Regions from separate parts of the Paenibacillus tundrae genome, predicted to be linked through region 2. Evidence: riboswitches for the same ligand, from Rfam matches in the RefSeq annotation. Region 2 holds a riboswitch; the other holds the start of a gene.

The links. Region 2 has a riboswitch for S-adenosylmethionine ahead of metA (homoserine O-acetyltransferase MetA). Riboswitches for the same ligand answer to the same signal wherever they lie in the genome.
Region 1: linked by a shared signal. The riboswitch ahead of V6W81_RS23860 (methionine ABC transporter ATP-binding protein) and the one ahead of metA (homoserine O-acetyltransferase MetA) in region 2 are both predicted to bind S-adenosylmethionine.

What each region holds. Positions count from the first base shown of each region.
Region 1 is NZ_CP145605.1:5,319,211-5,326,787, forward strand. It holds gene V6W81_RS23845 (DUF2167 domain-containing protein) at 181-1,182, shown strand; gene V6W81_RS23850 (MetQ/NlpA family ABC transporter substrate-binding protein) at 1,339-2,175, opposite strand; gene V6W81_RS23855 (methionine ABC transporter permease) at 2,257-2,916, opposite strand; gene V6W81_RS23860 (methionine ABC transporter ATP-binding protein) at 2,918-3,955, opposite strand; SAM riboswitch class I at 4,081-4,223, opposite strand; gene V6W81_RS23865 (Cthe_2314 family HEPN domain-containing protein) at 4,364-5,104, opposite strand; gene V6W81_RS23870 (COX15/CtaA family protein) at 5,323-6,261, opposite strand; gene V6W81_RS23875 (thioredoxin family protein) at 6,619-6,963, opposite strand; gene V6W81_RS23880 (DUF2515 family protein) at 7,080-7,577, shown strand, end outside.
Region 2 is NZ_CP145605.1:1,935,544-1,943,120, forward strand. It holds gene V6W81_RS08645 (HRDC domain-containing protein) at 1-467, shown strand, start outside; gene corA (magnesium/cobalt transporter CorA) at 558-1,493, opposite strand; SAM riboswitch class I at 1,946-2,070, shown strand; gene metA (homoserine O-acetyltransferase MetA) at 2,271-3,188, shown strand; gene V6W81_RS08660 (aminotransferase class I/II-fold pyridoxal phosphate-dependent enzyme) at 3,213-4,400, shown strand; gene V6W81_RS08665 (trans-sulfuration enzyme family protein) at 4,393-5,577, shown strand; gene mqnC (cyclic dehypoxanthinyl futalosine synthase) at 5,981-7,120, shown strand; gene V6W81_RS08675 (aldo/keto reductase) at 7,385-7,577, shown strand, end outside.

The sequences.
Region 1 (7,577 bases), 3.2 Mb from region 2:
CTTTGATATCAATTAGGTCTTAAGAAGTAAAATACCCCCTAATTAACCATATATACCTTGTCTGGTTGGGGTGTCTATGGTAATGTCGATAAGTCGTTTCTTTCTGTGAAAGTAATGACACAATACATATGATCATGTAAATATAAGCATTACATGGCACCTCTGAAAGGACTTATAGTAATGATGAAAAAATGTGTAGCATCCCTTATCGCAATACTGCTTGTATTTACATTACAAGCCCCCTTCTCCATCATAGCTTCAGCAGAAAGTGACAGCACCATCGAAGATTATCAATGGTTAGACGGACCACGCGATGTCGTTCTCGACAACAAAGCCTCCCTAAAACTGGTTGAAGGACTTACCTTTTTAGATGCAGCCAACACGCAACGTTTCATGGAAGACACTGAATCCTTCCCGAACGGAACAGAGATCGGTAGTATCTATGGAGCTGGCGAGAACTCGAACTGGTACGTGATCTTCGAGTACAACGACCCTGGACATATTGACGACAGTGACAAGGACAATCTCGATGCTGAAGAGCTCCTAGACAGTTACAAACGAGGTACAGAGGAACAAAACGAAAGAACTACTCCTGATAACCAACTGTTTATTACTGGGTGGGACATTGAACCGACGTATGATAGCTCCAAACACCATCTGCTATACTCCATTGGTCTGAAGGATGCTCAGCAGGAAGCCCTCGTTAATTACAATGTGAATGTTCTGACACGTGAAGGCTATATCGGAGTTATTCTAGTTACCGACAGTGCTAACTTCGAGGAAAACCGAAGACAGTTTGAGGACAGTGTTCTCTCCAATCTTACCGTCACTACGGGAAACAAGTATGAGGAATTTGATGCTTCTATCGACAAAAAATCAGAACTCGGTCTAACTAGCCTAATCCTTGGTGGTGCAGGAGTTGCTGTTGCCAAAAAAGTAGGATTGTTATTGTTGCTCAAAAAAGGATGGTTTGTGATCGTCGCTCTAATCGTTGGTGCATTCACATGGCTACGTAATAAGCTGACTGGACGCAAAAAAAATGATGCTAAGCATTCTACGGATGAGAATTCTCTTTCTCCTGCTGAACAGGCGTATCAACAGCATGCCGCTGGGCAGGAATCCATTGAAAACACCCATTCATCCACTACCGACCATTCAGAGAATGACCCGAATAAGCGCTAATGCTCCATCCACACTAATGAATCACACGCAAAAGCCCTACACCTTATAAACAAGGATGTAGGGCTTTTGTCTTTTATATTGATACGGCACTCGATAATATCATTAAACATCCCATGATATACGTGCTCGAATCTCTATGTTTCGTTAAGTTATCTCTTAAAATGCAGGTTCAACTGCACCTTGGTAGCGCTCTTTGATGAATGTTTTTACTGCTTCGGAATTCAGAGCTTCTGCCAGTTTCTTGATAGCGTCTGCGTCTTTGTTATCTTCACGTGCTACAAGAATGTTAGCGTATGGGTTACCTTGCAGATCCTCGATCAGAAGAGCATCTTTTTCTGGATTCAAATTCGCTTCCAGTGCATAGTTGGCGTTAATGAATACCAGATCTGCTTCATCCAGTTGACGCGGCATCATCGCTGCATCCAACTCAATGATCTCCAAGTTTTTCGGATTTTCAGTAATGTCTTGCAGTGTTGACGAGATGTTTGTGTTGTCTTTAAGCGTAATCAGACCTTCTTTTGCAAGCAACAACAATGCACGGCCACCATTGGATGGGTCATTCGGGATAGCAACTTTTGCGCCGTCTTTCAATTCATCCAGTGATTTAATCTTTTTGGAGTAACCACCAAAAGGCTCAACGTGTACAGGAGTTACAGTAACGAGGTTAAAGCCACGTGCTGCATTTTCTGCATCTAGATACGGTTGGTGTTGGAAGAAGTTAGCGTCCAATTGTTTGTCAGCTAGTTGTTGATTCGGTTGAACGTAATCATTAAATGTTACAACTTGCAAACGAATGCCTGCTGCTTCGAGCTCAGGCTTGATACTTTCTAGAATTTCAGCATGAGGTGTAGGCGATGCTCCTACTTTCAGTTCAACGGTACGTGGGGCGCCAGCAGAATTGTCTGCACCGCTATCTGCATCCTTGTTGTTTCCGCAAGCTGCTAATACTGCAATCAGCATAATACTTAGTAGAGCAAATGACCATTTTTTCATGTGTAAAACCCCTTCTCCAATAATTTTTTGCATGCAGCATCCTTATCCAATTTGATAAGAGCGAGTCATGCTGTCTATGTGTTATTTCCTGGTGAACAATTTAACTAGACGATCTCCAAACATCTGAAGTACCTGTACTAAAATAACAATCAATACTACCGCGACAAGCATGACTTCTGTCTGATAACGATAGTAACCATAGTTGATCGCCAGTGTTCCAAGGCCACCGCCACCAACCATACCCGCCATTGCCGTATAAGAAACCAATGTAACTATGGTAATGGTTATACCTGCTAGCAAACCAGGCAGTGCCTCTGGTAACAGAACACGTCTTACAATCTGCCCTGTAGAGGCTCCCATCGCTTGTGCAGCTTCTATAACACCACGATCTACCTCACGCAAAGTCGTCTCCACAATCCTCGCGAAGTAAGGTGCTGCTGCAATGACAAGTGGTGGGATTGTCCCCAGTACACCTGTAGCCGTCCCAACAAGGGCGCGAGTAACGGGAAGTAGAGCAACAATTAGAATGATGAATGGAACAGATCGCAATATATTGACAATAACCGACAGAATCGAGTAAACGAGAATTGATTTTGCCGATGGGGATCTTGCTGTCATGAAGAGTAGCACACCTAATGGTAAGCCGATAATTACAGTAAACAAACCGGATACAAGAAGAATCTGCAGTGTCTCAATAGACGCTTTGCCGACCTCTTCCCAGTGTACAGTTGAAAAGTCCATGTTAACGAAGCACCTCCACATCAAGTCCCTGCTCGACTAATTCACGGGTAGTTGAGTTAATCGCAGCAGAATCTCCCTCGAAACGAACGATAAGCTGTCCATAAGGGACTTGTTTGATCGTAGAGATCGTTCCTTGCAGAATCGCGAAATCAACGCCGGTTTTGCGAACGGTTCGTGACAGAATAGCTTCATACGTCTTCTGCCCCAAGAACGAAATCTTCACCAACTGAGATTGTTCGCCATTCTTACGGCTGTTCTCTGAGCTTGCCAAACCTTCCTCTTCAAGCAACAACAAATCAGTCGCCTGACCTTGTTGCATGAAATCTCGTGTGATGGCATGTTGCGGCTTGAGAAATACTTTCGTAACCGGTCCCTGTTCAACAATGCCGCCCTGATGAATAACTGCAACCTGATCACAGATACTCTGGATCACATGCATCTCATGAGTAATCAGCACAATCGTTAACTCATACTTCTGGTTAATATCCAGCAGAAGCTTCAGAATAGAACTTGTTGTCTGTGGATCAAGAGCAGACGTCGCTTCATCACATAGCAGGACATCTGGATCACTGGCGAGTGCACGTGCAATGCCAACCCGTTGCTTCTGCCCTCCTGACAATTGTGCAGGATACTTGTTGCTATGCTGTTCAAGTCCGACCAAGGTGAGCATTTCCTTTACCTTACGGTCGATCTCCGCTTTGGGCGTATTGACCAATTTCAGTGGAAATGCAACATTGTCGTAGACCGTAGCAGATGAGAGAAGGTTGAAATGCTGAAAGATCATGCCGATCTTACCCCGCTGCTGCTGCAATTCCGACTTACTCAGACTGGTCAAGTTCACTCCATTAACCCACACTTCACCTTCAGTAGGTCGCTCCAATAGATTGATACATCGAATCAATGTACTTTTACCTGCACCCGAATGCCCAATGACTCCAAAGATCTCGCCTTTACGTACATTCAGATTCAGATCCGCAAGCGCAGTCGTCGCCTTTGCGCCTCTACCATATGTTTTGGTTATTCCCTTTAATTCAATCAAGTAATACTCTCCTTCCCACTGCCTACACCTATCTTTACCCGAAAGAGAGGAAAACTCCCATTCATGCAATAAAAAAAGAACCCTTTGCAGAAACTGAAAGGGTTCTTTGCTTGAAAGAATATACCTTCTCATCTGCCAAAATCGCGTTTAACGCCATTTTGTAGGAATTAGCACCTAACATCTATAAAGAATGACACGTTTGCCATTGTCGTTATAAATCGGTTGCCGGGCTTCATCGGGCCTGTCCCTCCGCCGCTCTCGATAAGAAATATGATATTGTAAGATTGTATAAGTTCGTGTAATTCCGCAGTTATACTGTTCAGATACTTCATGTTGAAACATATTACATTTAATGTCCTATTAGGAACTCAGTATAATCCAAGTATTCCGATTTGTCAAAGGTAAATATTATGATTTTAACCCTTTAGTACGCTCTCTAAAACCTTGTTGATACCACATTTTATTAATGTATCCATAAGACGCCTTCAAAGTAATACACACCATATCTAATCCTTGACGCAATTCGTTCAAATGCTGATCCAAGTCCTCCAGCTTCACTTTCCCCTGTAACGTCTGATGCAGTTGCCACAAATCATCTTGCATCTCAGAATTCATGTAATGAATCTCCATGTTTCTGCGTTTACGTAATTTGCTCATGGGCTCTCGGTATACATCCTTGATCTCAGTCAGCTTCACAGCTAGCTCCGAGTGCATCTTCGCATATCCAAACTGTCGCAACACGGTAAAATAAGAGAAATGCGTTTTCACTTTGGTTGTATTGAGCTGAAACAGTTCATTCAGCACCGTTCCTGTCTTGTCCAAAATGGCAAAGCAACGAATGAATCCATCCTTGTAGAAATAAACATACCGGGCGTATTCAGCCTTTTCTTCACTGGTCATGTCTTCTGTAGAACCTGCTTTTACCTTTTTCCGAAAATGAGATGCTGCAAAGCAACTCTGCTCCAGTTCATCCAACGAAGAAATTAACCCCTGCGTCCATACATATAACTTGCGATAATCATGCGTTGGATCTTGGTTCTTCTCCAGTTGTCGTTGCAGTAACTCCAAAGTCTCCACCATTGAATCAATAGCTTCCTCCAAAATACCCTCATTTTGGCGCGGCGGTTCGCCTAGCAACGTTCGCAGCATATACAGCCTCCTCTTTGCATTCTGCTGATCATGGGATGCTTAATCATGTTAAACAAAATCGGGATCAGAGTAAATGCATGAATGCTGCTTCGCTTAGGTTGCCCTGTCATGCCTAACATCAAACAAAGTCCACCTTCCCAATGATCTACATCATTGAAAGGCAGACTCTGTACGTTGTCGCAATATAACTTCCTATATCTTGAATCTGTATACTTGATTTAGAAACGATTAACTGGACGATGCAGCTTGTATACAAGGAAACTCATGTACGTTAGAACTCCGAACAATATGGCAATATCCAACATATGAGCAAGTGCAACGAACATGTACACTTCTGGGCGCCCGATCGTAAGCATCATCACGAATCCAATGAAAACTTGGAGCAGGATGAGCACTACAGCGATAACACCTAATCTCCGAAGTTCGGTGTTATCCGGGTGTTTGCGATATGCATAATGACCCAAAATCGCGATGACAATAACTAAGGATAATGCAGCCAAACGGTGAGCGAATGCTACAGCTACCCCTCCCGATAACTCTGGAACAATCTGTCCATTACATAATGGGAAACCAGAGCAGCCTCCCGCTGAGTCGGTATGGCTCACGAACGCACCTGTGTACACAACGAGATACGTGTAAACAGTGGAAAACCAGACCAGATTACGGAAGCCTTTGGTTACCCGAGGGTAATTATTCAATCTTTCTAGTCCTCCGTGACGCGCCTCCTGCCTTATTCCCAGCGCCATCATTAGAGAACTTGCGAAGGCTATGATCGAGAATCCAAAGTGCAGCGCCATTACGGCGGAAGATTGGGAGAACACCACGGCAAAGGCTCCCATGATTCCCTGGACAATAACAAAAATGAGCGTTAGTAATGAGAACAATTGTAGATCTCGGCGAGACTTACCAAACCGTAAAAATGCTACAAAAGAGGCAATCGACAGCAGACCTGCCAATGCGCTTACGGCACGATGTGAATATTCAATTAGGGATGCTACCGTATGTGCTGGAACAAGCTTTCCGTTACACAAAGGCCACTCTGTGCCACAACCTAATCCGGATTCCGTCTTAGTAACAATGCCCCCACCGAATGTCGCCAGGAACATTACAAGACAAGTTAATACGGTTAACCACTTAAACAAGGTTAAATGCTTCAATTTTTTCTCACCTGCTGTTGGTTTAAGATGGCGAAAAACATCGTTTCTCGCTTGATTCAGTACTTTGACACGTAATTCACAACTAAACTCATTATACCGGATAAAAGTGTCATTGACGCCGCGCTTTGTGACAAAATGTTAACGTCTGTTTAAAAAATGACCAGAAGGTCATTTTAGTTCAAATTTTAGACACAAGCGTTTATTTCATGCTTCTGCAATTTGTATGAATACTGTATGTATAGGTTCATACCCACATCTTAATAGTGTCTCCTGAACTTTAACGAACATACCAACAGCCACCTCTCCGATGATGGAAAAGTAGCTGTTAACATATGTAACCTTTAAAATGGATTGTGTTTATTTGTGGATCGTTTTATACACTTCAACAGCACGATCAAGAAACTGCTCAATCTCTTCTCTAGATTTACGAAGCTTATTCACATAACGAACCAGCTCGCGTCCATCTGTATACGCCACAAAACTCGGTATGCCGAGGATGTTTTGTTCTTCGCTAACTGTCCCCACTTGATCAACATCAACCTCAACCAGTGTCAGCTCACGAGCATACTTGTCCTCTACCTCAGGCATAAATGGATCGATGTATTTACAATCTCCACACCAATCGGCTTTAAATACAGCTACGGTCAATCTCGGAGATTGAATCGCTACATCAAATTCAGGTTTGGAAGTTATTTGTTCCATGATCACATCTTCCTTTCTTTTCCTTGTCTTAACCTAAGTGAAGCAAATTGCCGAGTGGAAGTCAAATATTCAGTACATACTGAGGTTAGAGCAATCATGAGAAAGGATGACGAGCAATGCATACTCACAAAACAGATTCGCCTCCACTGGAGTCCTTTTTTCACATTGTGCGTTCCATTCCTGGTGCGGCGAGGGAAGTCTGGCGTGGCAAACAGGCGGCGTGGCAAGCCTCCAATCAACTACGTCATCCTTTACGTGATTTGGCTTGGCAATCTGATGTCGCCCAATCCTTGCAAGAAGAAGTTGAACGATCATTGCCTGGAGTGGAATCGGCTGCTACTAGACATGCTCGCAGCGCGATTGTATGTGAAGAGGACTGCATTATTTTAGAAGAAATCCATAGACTGACGGCAGAGCATAATCGAAGCAATATTACCCGCACAGCAGCCTATCTGGAATGTTATGAACAGTATCCTGAGCTTCATTGGGCGCTGCTGGCTCATATGGTTTCACGCAACGGTGGATACCATATGACAGATCTACAGAGTGGTCTAATGCACAACCTGCAAAGTCAAACTGATCGAGAACATATGTATCGCATGCTGGAGCGTTGT
Region 2 (7,577 bases):
CCACCGTATTTCCACTCGACTGGGTATACTCTGCATTGAAAGAAGAGGAGTACGAGAACTGGCTTTATCGACAGAAGGAACAGAAGTATAAACAGGAACTAGACAAATTCAAGACACGTAAGCAAGTACTTGAAGGCATGAAGGAAGGGCACACGTTAGAGGAGATTGTTCACCGTTCGGGATTGTCACGCCGAGAGCTAATCGAATTACTGGAGATCTTAGATCTAGAGGGTTATGATACGGATTGTCTTCTTGATGCAGAGCTTGCCATTATGCCTGAACAAGAACAAGAAGCCGTATGGAACGCCTATGAGGAACTAGGAGACGCGTTTCTGAAGCCTGTGCTACATAAAGTATATGGGGAAGAAAAACCAGGTGGAGGTAGCCTGGAGCAAGTATATGAGAAGCTTCGTATGATCCGGATTCGTTATCGTCGTCATGTGGAGACGGAGCAGAACGTCAGTTAATGTGCGATTAGACCAAAAAAAGACGAGGCCATAACCCCATTAGGGAGGCTTCGTCTTCTATTCTCTTTGAAATGTTCATTCCGAGTCTAATCAGATCCAGTCTTTTTTGCGGAAAATGAAGAACATACTCAGGCCAAGTGTCACCATAAGCCCAATAACCACAAAGTATGAATATTTCCAGTGCAATTCTGGCATAAATTCGAAGTTCATCCCGTAGATACCGGTAATAACGGTCAAGGGCATGAATACTGTGGTGATGGCGGTAAACACACGCATGATCTCATTCGCTCGGTTCGCAATACTGGATTGATAAGCCTCACGTAAGTTGCCCATCAGATCCCGATAGGTTTCGAACGTTTCGGAAATCTTTACCGCATTCTCATAAATATCGCTGAAGTATTTCTGCAATTGATCATCAATGAGACGCAAGTCTTTTTTGTTAAGTGTATTGATGACCTCTTTTTGAGGACCAAGCACTTTTTTGAGCCATAGAATCTCACTACGAAGCCCGATTATTTCGTTTAGGTGAGATTTTTTGGTGTGCATCAGAATATCTTCCTCAAGCTTCTCGATCCGTGCCTCAATTCGATCACCGACAGTAAAGTAATTGTCGACAATTAAGTCAACCAGCAAGTATAACAGACGATCCGGAGTACTGACTTCCTGCTCCCATAGAATAGGTTTTAAAGTTCGCAGCTCACTGACTTTCTGTTTGGTCACACTGATAATGAAATGTCTGCCCAAGAACAGGTTGACGGCACGTAAAAATATCTCTTCATCATCAAAACGAATGCTATTAATGACAATAAAATAATGACTTTCATAAATTTCGATCTTCGGACGCTGTTCCTCGTCACTTAAGCAGTCTTCCACCGCTAGGTCATGCATCATAAATAGCGGCTGAAGCACGGCCAGATCATCCACATCCGCATCAATCCAGTAAAAGCCCTCCGCTGGTGGAGTCAGCGCTTGCTGAATATCATCCACTGGGATAAATACACCGTTGTTTACCAACCGGATTTTCATCGTTATCGACTCCTTCTGCACCCGCCAGGTTGGCGGTTCTTCATCATTATGGGCGCAAAAAGAAGAGATCAGCCGGTCGGCAGCGGAGCCTGGAGATCAGGTCTGCGTTCGCTCTATATGCAAACGGAAGTAACGTCCCGCTGCCGGCATGCTGATGTCAATTCTCTATGCTGTTTGTCGGAATTCGGCTGCCAGTCAGGCCTCGGGTCGCCATCCATTGATTATGTCACCTCTCACATAAGGGTTTACAACACCTGTTTAGTATACCGCTGGTCCAACGTGCTTTCAAGCGCAAAAATGTGTCTATTTCGCGCTCTGAGGCAGTGTATGATAGGTGGTGAAAAACGGTTCCGAGATGTAGAAACTTAGGATGAACTGTAGCTTGACGTGAACGAATTAATGTTTTAAAGTAAACGGAAAGCAATTAAATTTCAAAAATTAAATACAGCGAAATCTTATCAAGAGTAGGTGGAGGGACTGGCCCGATGAAACCCGGCAACCGGCGGTATACCGCACGGTGCTAATTCTTGCAGCGACTATGTGCCCAAGAGGTACTGTTGTAACTGAGAGATGAGAGAGGCGCATATCTATTTACATATGACCTTTCTCGGAATCCGAGGAAGGTCTTTGTTATATGCCCCGACTTCTCAGCACTGATTTTCGCTAAGGAACTTGAGCCTGTCTCACGGCATTAGACGTAGGAATTCTATGCTTGTAGAGCAAGCTCATGGCAGCGTATGCTGCAATCTATTTATGCTCAAGGAGGAGTTTGACACCATGCCAATCAAAATACCGGACACTTTACCTGCGAAGGAAGTGCTTGCAGGGGAAAACATCTTTGTCATGGACGAGACATCCGCATATCAACAGGATATTCGTCCGCTTCGTATCGCTATATTAAACCTTATGCCAACGAAAGAAACGACCGAGACCCAGCTCTTACGTTTGGTGGGGAATACACCTATACAGGTCGACATCGTTCTGGTACATCCGAAATCTCATACATCTAAGAACACTTCCCAGGAGTACCTGGATGAATTCTACAAAACATTTGATGAAATCGAACATCGCCGCTTCGATGGCATGATCATTACAGGTGCACCTGTAGAACAGATGGATTTCGAGGACGTGAACTATTGGAAGGAAATCCAAGAAATCTTCGAATGGACCAAAACAAATGTTACTTCAACCATGCATATATGTTGGGCCTCACAAGCGGGCTTATACCATCACTTCGGCGTTCCTAAAGTTTCATTGGACGAAAAGTGCTTTGGCGTATTTCCACACACGATTAACAAATCTCATGTTCCACTCCTGCGTGGTTTCGATGAAGTGTTTAATGTTCCTCATTCACGTCACACTGAAGTGCGTCATGAAGATATTGAGAAGGACGAGCGTCTTGAAATTTTGGCTGAATCTGAGGATGCAGGTATTTTCCTAGTTGCAACCAAAGACGGTAAACAGATTTTCGTTACCGGACATGCTGAGTACGATCCGTTATCCCTCAAGTGGGAATATGACCGCGATGCAGCCAAAGGATTAAATGTAGCGCTACCTAAAAATTATTTCCCGAAAGATGATCCTTCCCGTGTTCCTCCAGCGACATGGCGGGCGCATGCTAACTTATTATTCTCTAATTGGCTCAATTACTATGTGTATCAAGAAACACCTTACGATATTGGTCCGCAAATTTAATCGAGATAACAGGGGGATTCTGCAATGGAAGATAACAAGTTGAAAATCGAAAGCCGCTTAGCTCAAATTGGTTCTATTCATGAACCGGTCACAGGTGCAATTAACTTTCCAATCTATCAAGCAACTGCGTTTCGCCATCCGAAGCTTGGACAGAGCACGGGATTTGACTATATTCGTACAACGAATCCAACACGTAAAGTGTTGGAGGAAGCAGCAGCTGCACTGGAGTCTGGGGATGCGGGTTTTGCCTGTAGCTCAGGCATGGCAGCACTGCAAACGATTTTTGCATTGTTCAGTCAAGGAGATCATCTGATTGTATCACTTGATCTGTACGGGGGCACATATCGTCTGCTAGAACGTATTCTATCTCGTTTCGGTGTAACAGCAAGCTATGTCGATACGAATGATCTGGCTGCACTAGAGAAAGTTCTCCAGCCGAATACCAAAGCGGTCTTTATTGAGACACCAACCAACCCGCTGATGATGATTACAGATGTTGAAGCGGTAAGCACATGGGCGAAGAGCCATAACTTTTTGACTATCGTGGACAACACGTTGTTGACTCCATTCTTCCAACGTCCAATCGAGCTGGGTGCGGATATCGTTATTCACAGTGCAACGAAGTACCTTGGTGGACATAACGATGTCCTTGCTGGATTGATTGTGACCAAAGGAGAGGAACTGTCAGCAGAAATGGCATTCTTACACAACTCCATTGGTGCAGTGTTATCTCCAACAGATTCCTACCAGTTGATGAAGGGTATGAAAACATTGGCTCTCCGGATGGAGCGCCATGAATATAACGCGTTGACAATCGCTAAATATCTTTTGGAGCATCCAGCTGTTGGTGAAGTCTATCACCCAGGATTGTCGGATCATCCCGGATATGAGGTGCAGAACAAGCAATCCAGCGGTAACACGGGTATCTTCTCTTTCAAAGTGAAGGATGCTCGTTACGTAGAGCCATTGCTGCGTCACATTAAACTCATCGCATTTGCTGAAAGCTTAGGCGGCGTTGAATCATTAATGACATATCCAGCAGTACAAACTCATGCCGATATCCCGATTGAGATCCGTGATGCTGTCGGCGTGGATGATCGTTTGTTGCGCTTCTCCGTAGGTATTGAGCACGCAGAGGATCTTATCGCAGATCTGGGCAATGCCCTAGCAGCAGCAAAACTCGAAATTGAAGGAGGAGCACATCATGAGTGAACAGAACAAAAATTCCGGTTCTTCTGATTCTTCTGAATTGAAATTCGATACCAAACTGCTGCATTTCGGGGATGAGGTAGACAAAACGACGGGAGCTTCCAGTGTGCCGATCTATCAGGCGTCCACCTTCCATCATTTTGATATCTTCAATCCACCACAACATGATTACAGTCGTTCAGGGAATCCTACGCGTCAGGCTTTGGAGGATTACATCACCCTGCTAGAAGGCGGGGTACGTGGTTTTGCGTATTCTTCAGGGATGGCAGCAATCTCCAGTGTCTTCATGATGTTCTCGGCGGGGGATCATATCATCGTGACAGAGGACGTTTACGGCGGAACGTATCGCTTGCTGACTTCGATTTTAAACCGGATGCAGATTGATACGACATTTGTCGATATGACAGATATCGAAGAAGTGAAAGCAGCGATTCAGCCCAATACGAAAGCCGTTTATATGGAGACACCATCCAATCCAACGCTGAAGATTACGGATATCGCTGCAGTAACATCATGGGCTCAGGAGCATGAATTAGTTACAATTCTGGACAACACATTTATGACACCTTACTACCAGCGTCCAATAGAGTTAGGTGTAGATATCGTTGTACATAGTGCTACTAAGTTCCTTGGTGGTCACAGCGATGTGTTAGCAGGGCTTGCTGTAGCTCGTACAGAAGCTCTGGGTAAACAGCTCAAGCAGTTGCAGAACGGGTTGGGTACTGTGCTTGGAGCGCAAGAGTCCTGGCTACTCATGCGTGGAATGAAGACACTTGGTGCTCGTATGGCACACAGTGAACAGAGCACAGCCAAGCTTGCGGCTTGGTTAAATGAACGAAGTGATGTTTCAGCTGTTTATTATCCAGGGTTACAGGATCATCCAGGTCGCGAAGTGCACGAACGCCAGTCAACAGGCTATGGTGCTGTCGTATCCTTTGATGTAGGTTCTGGTGATCGTGCCAAAGCAGTGCTTAATCGTGTGAAGCTACCAATCGTTGCTGTGAGCTTGGGAGCAGTAGAGAGTATATTGTCTTATCCTGCAATGATGTCTCATGCCGCAATGCCTGCAGCGGTTCGTCGTGATCGCGGAATCACGGATGGATTGCTTCGCTTCTCGGTCGGTCTTGAGGACATTGATGATTTGATTGCGGATTTGGAGCAAGCACTTCAAGAATCCTAGAAATCTTCTCTGACAGCAGTAAAAAATATACAATTTGATATGCATGTGTTCAAAAAAGTTGGTTTTCAGTACCAAGAAGATGGGATGAAGATTGAAATAGAGTAGCGGAGCGTAGATTAAGATACGTGAGCAACGGATATTTCGGCTAAATTCCATCTTCGACGCTGAGATGCTGTTAGGCATCCTTCGTAATCAAAAGCGGATTTATTTGAACAATTCTATATGTCTACATTTTCACTTATTTTTAAAGCACCTGCTCATAAGGTGCTTTTTTTCACATGTAACCTGTGTTACGATAGTTGGAGTACAGAAATACGATGTTTTCACCGGAACTTGTGTATCTAGTCCACAAGCTAGGATGATCGTTATCATATTTTCACTTCATGAGGGAGGCTTTTTTATAATGAGTACGGTAGACCGTATCTTAGATAAAGCCCTTCGGGGCGAGCGTTTAGATTTGGAAGATACGATTCAACTATTTGAATCGGACGAAGTGGACAAAATTGGGGCGGCAGCTAATGTTATCATGAAACGCATGCACCCTGAACCATACAGAACATTCGTAATTGGGCGTAACATCAACTACACAAACGTATGCGATGTATACTGCCGTTTTTGTGCTTTCTATCGCAGACCTGGTTCCGATGAAGGCTACGTATTGCCAGATGAACTGATCTTCCAGAAGATTCAGGAGACGGAAGACGTTAACGGTACCGAAATTCTTATGCAAGGCGGTACGAACCCGAATTTGCCATTCAGCTATTACACAGACATCCTCAGAGAGATTAAAGCGCGTTTCCCGAATATCACAATGCACTCCTTCTCTCCAGCTGAAATTATGAAAATGGTTGAAGTTTCGGATGGTCTTACACTGGAAGAGGTTGTACGTGCGATTCACGAAGCAGGATTGGATTCCCTCCCAGGTGGTGGTGCTGAGATTCTAGACGACCGTACACGTCGCAAAATCAGCCGTCTAAAAGGCTCATGGCGCGATTGGATGGACGTTATGCAAACGGCTCACCGGATTGGTATGAACACAACAGCAACGATGGTTATAGGTCTTGGTGAATCCATGGAAGAGCGTGCATTACATCTGATGCGTGTCCGTGAAGCTCAGGACGAATGTATCGCTAATAAATATGACTCTGAAGGGTTCTTGGCATTTATTCCATGGACATTCCAGCCGGATAATACGAACCTCAAATTAGAGCGTCAGACACCTCAAGAGTATCTAAAAACTGTGGCAATCAGCCGTCTGGTATTGGATAACATCAAAAACATTCAATCCTCATGGGTTACAATGGGACCTGAGATTGGTAAGAAATCCCTCGAGTTTGGTTGCAATGACTTCGGTAGCACAATGATCGAGGAGAATGTCGTATCCGCGGCAGGTGCAACTTACAAAGTAAACATTGGTTCAATTCTTCAACTGATTCGTGAAGCAGGTTACATTCCAGCTCAACGTAATACGAGATACGAAATTCTGCGTATGTTTGATGAGGAAGAGAATACCCTTGACCAAGACTTCGTTATGCAGAACTAATAATTAATTGAACGTAAGCTTATTGATTCTTCAAGAAGCCATAATGTCGCGAGTTCCTTCATGTAGAAGGACTTCGCGGCTTTTTGTATTATCGACTAATATTTTTTATTTAGGAAAATGGAGAGCCTAGTCAGATCATGAAACAGTATATAATCCACATATGAAGGTATTTTATATTCTTATTGAACTGGTACAATGAAAAAGCAATGTATTTTACATGACCTCAGATGTTCTCAAATGATGTATAGGGAAAGGGGTAGGATGATGAAGCAAAGAATACTTGGAAGGACAGGACTAAATGTCCCCATACTAAGCTTTGGTGCATCTTCCTTGGGTTCGGTATCTCGTAATATTGATCCTAACGAAGGTATTCGTACAGTACATGCTGCACTAGATGTAGGCATGAACTACATTGATGTGTCTCCTTATTATGGATTAACGAAAGCTGAGACCGTGC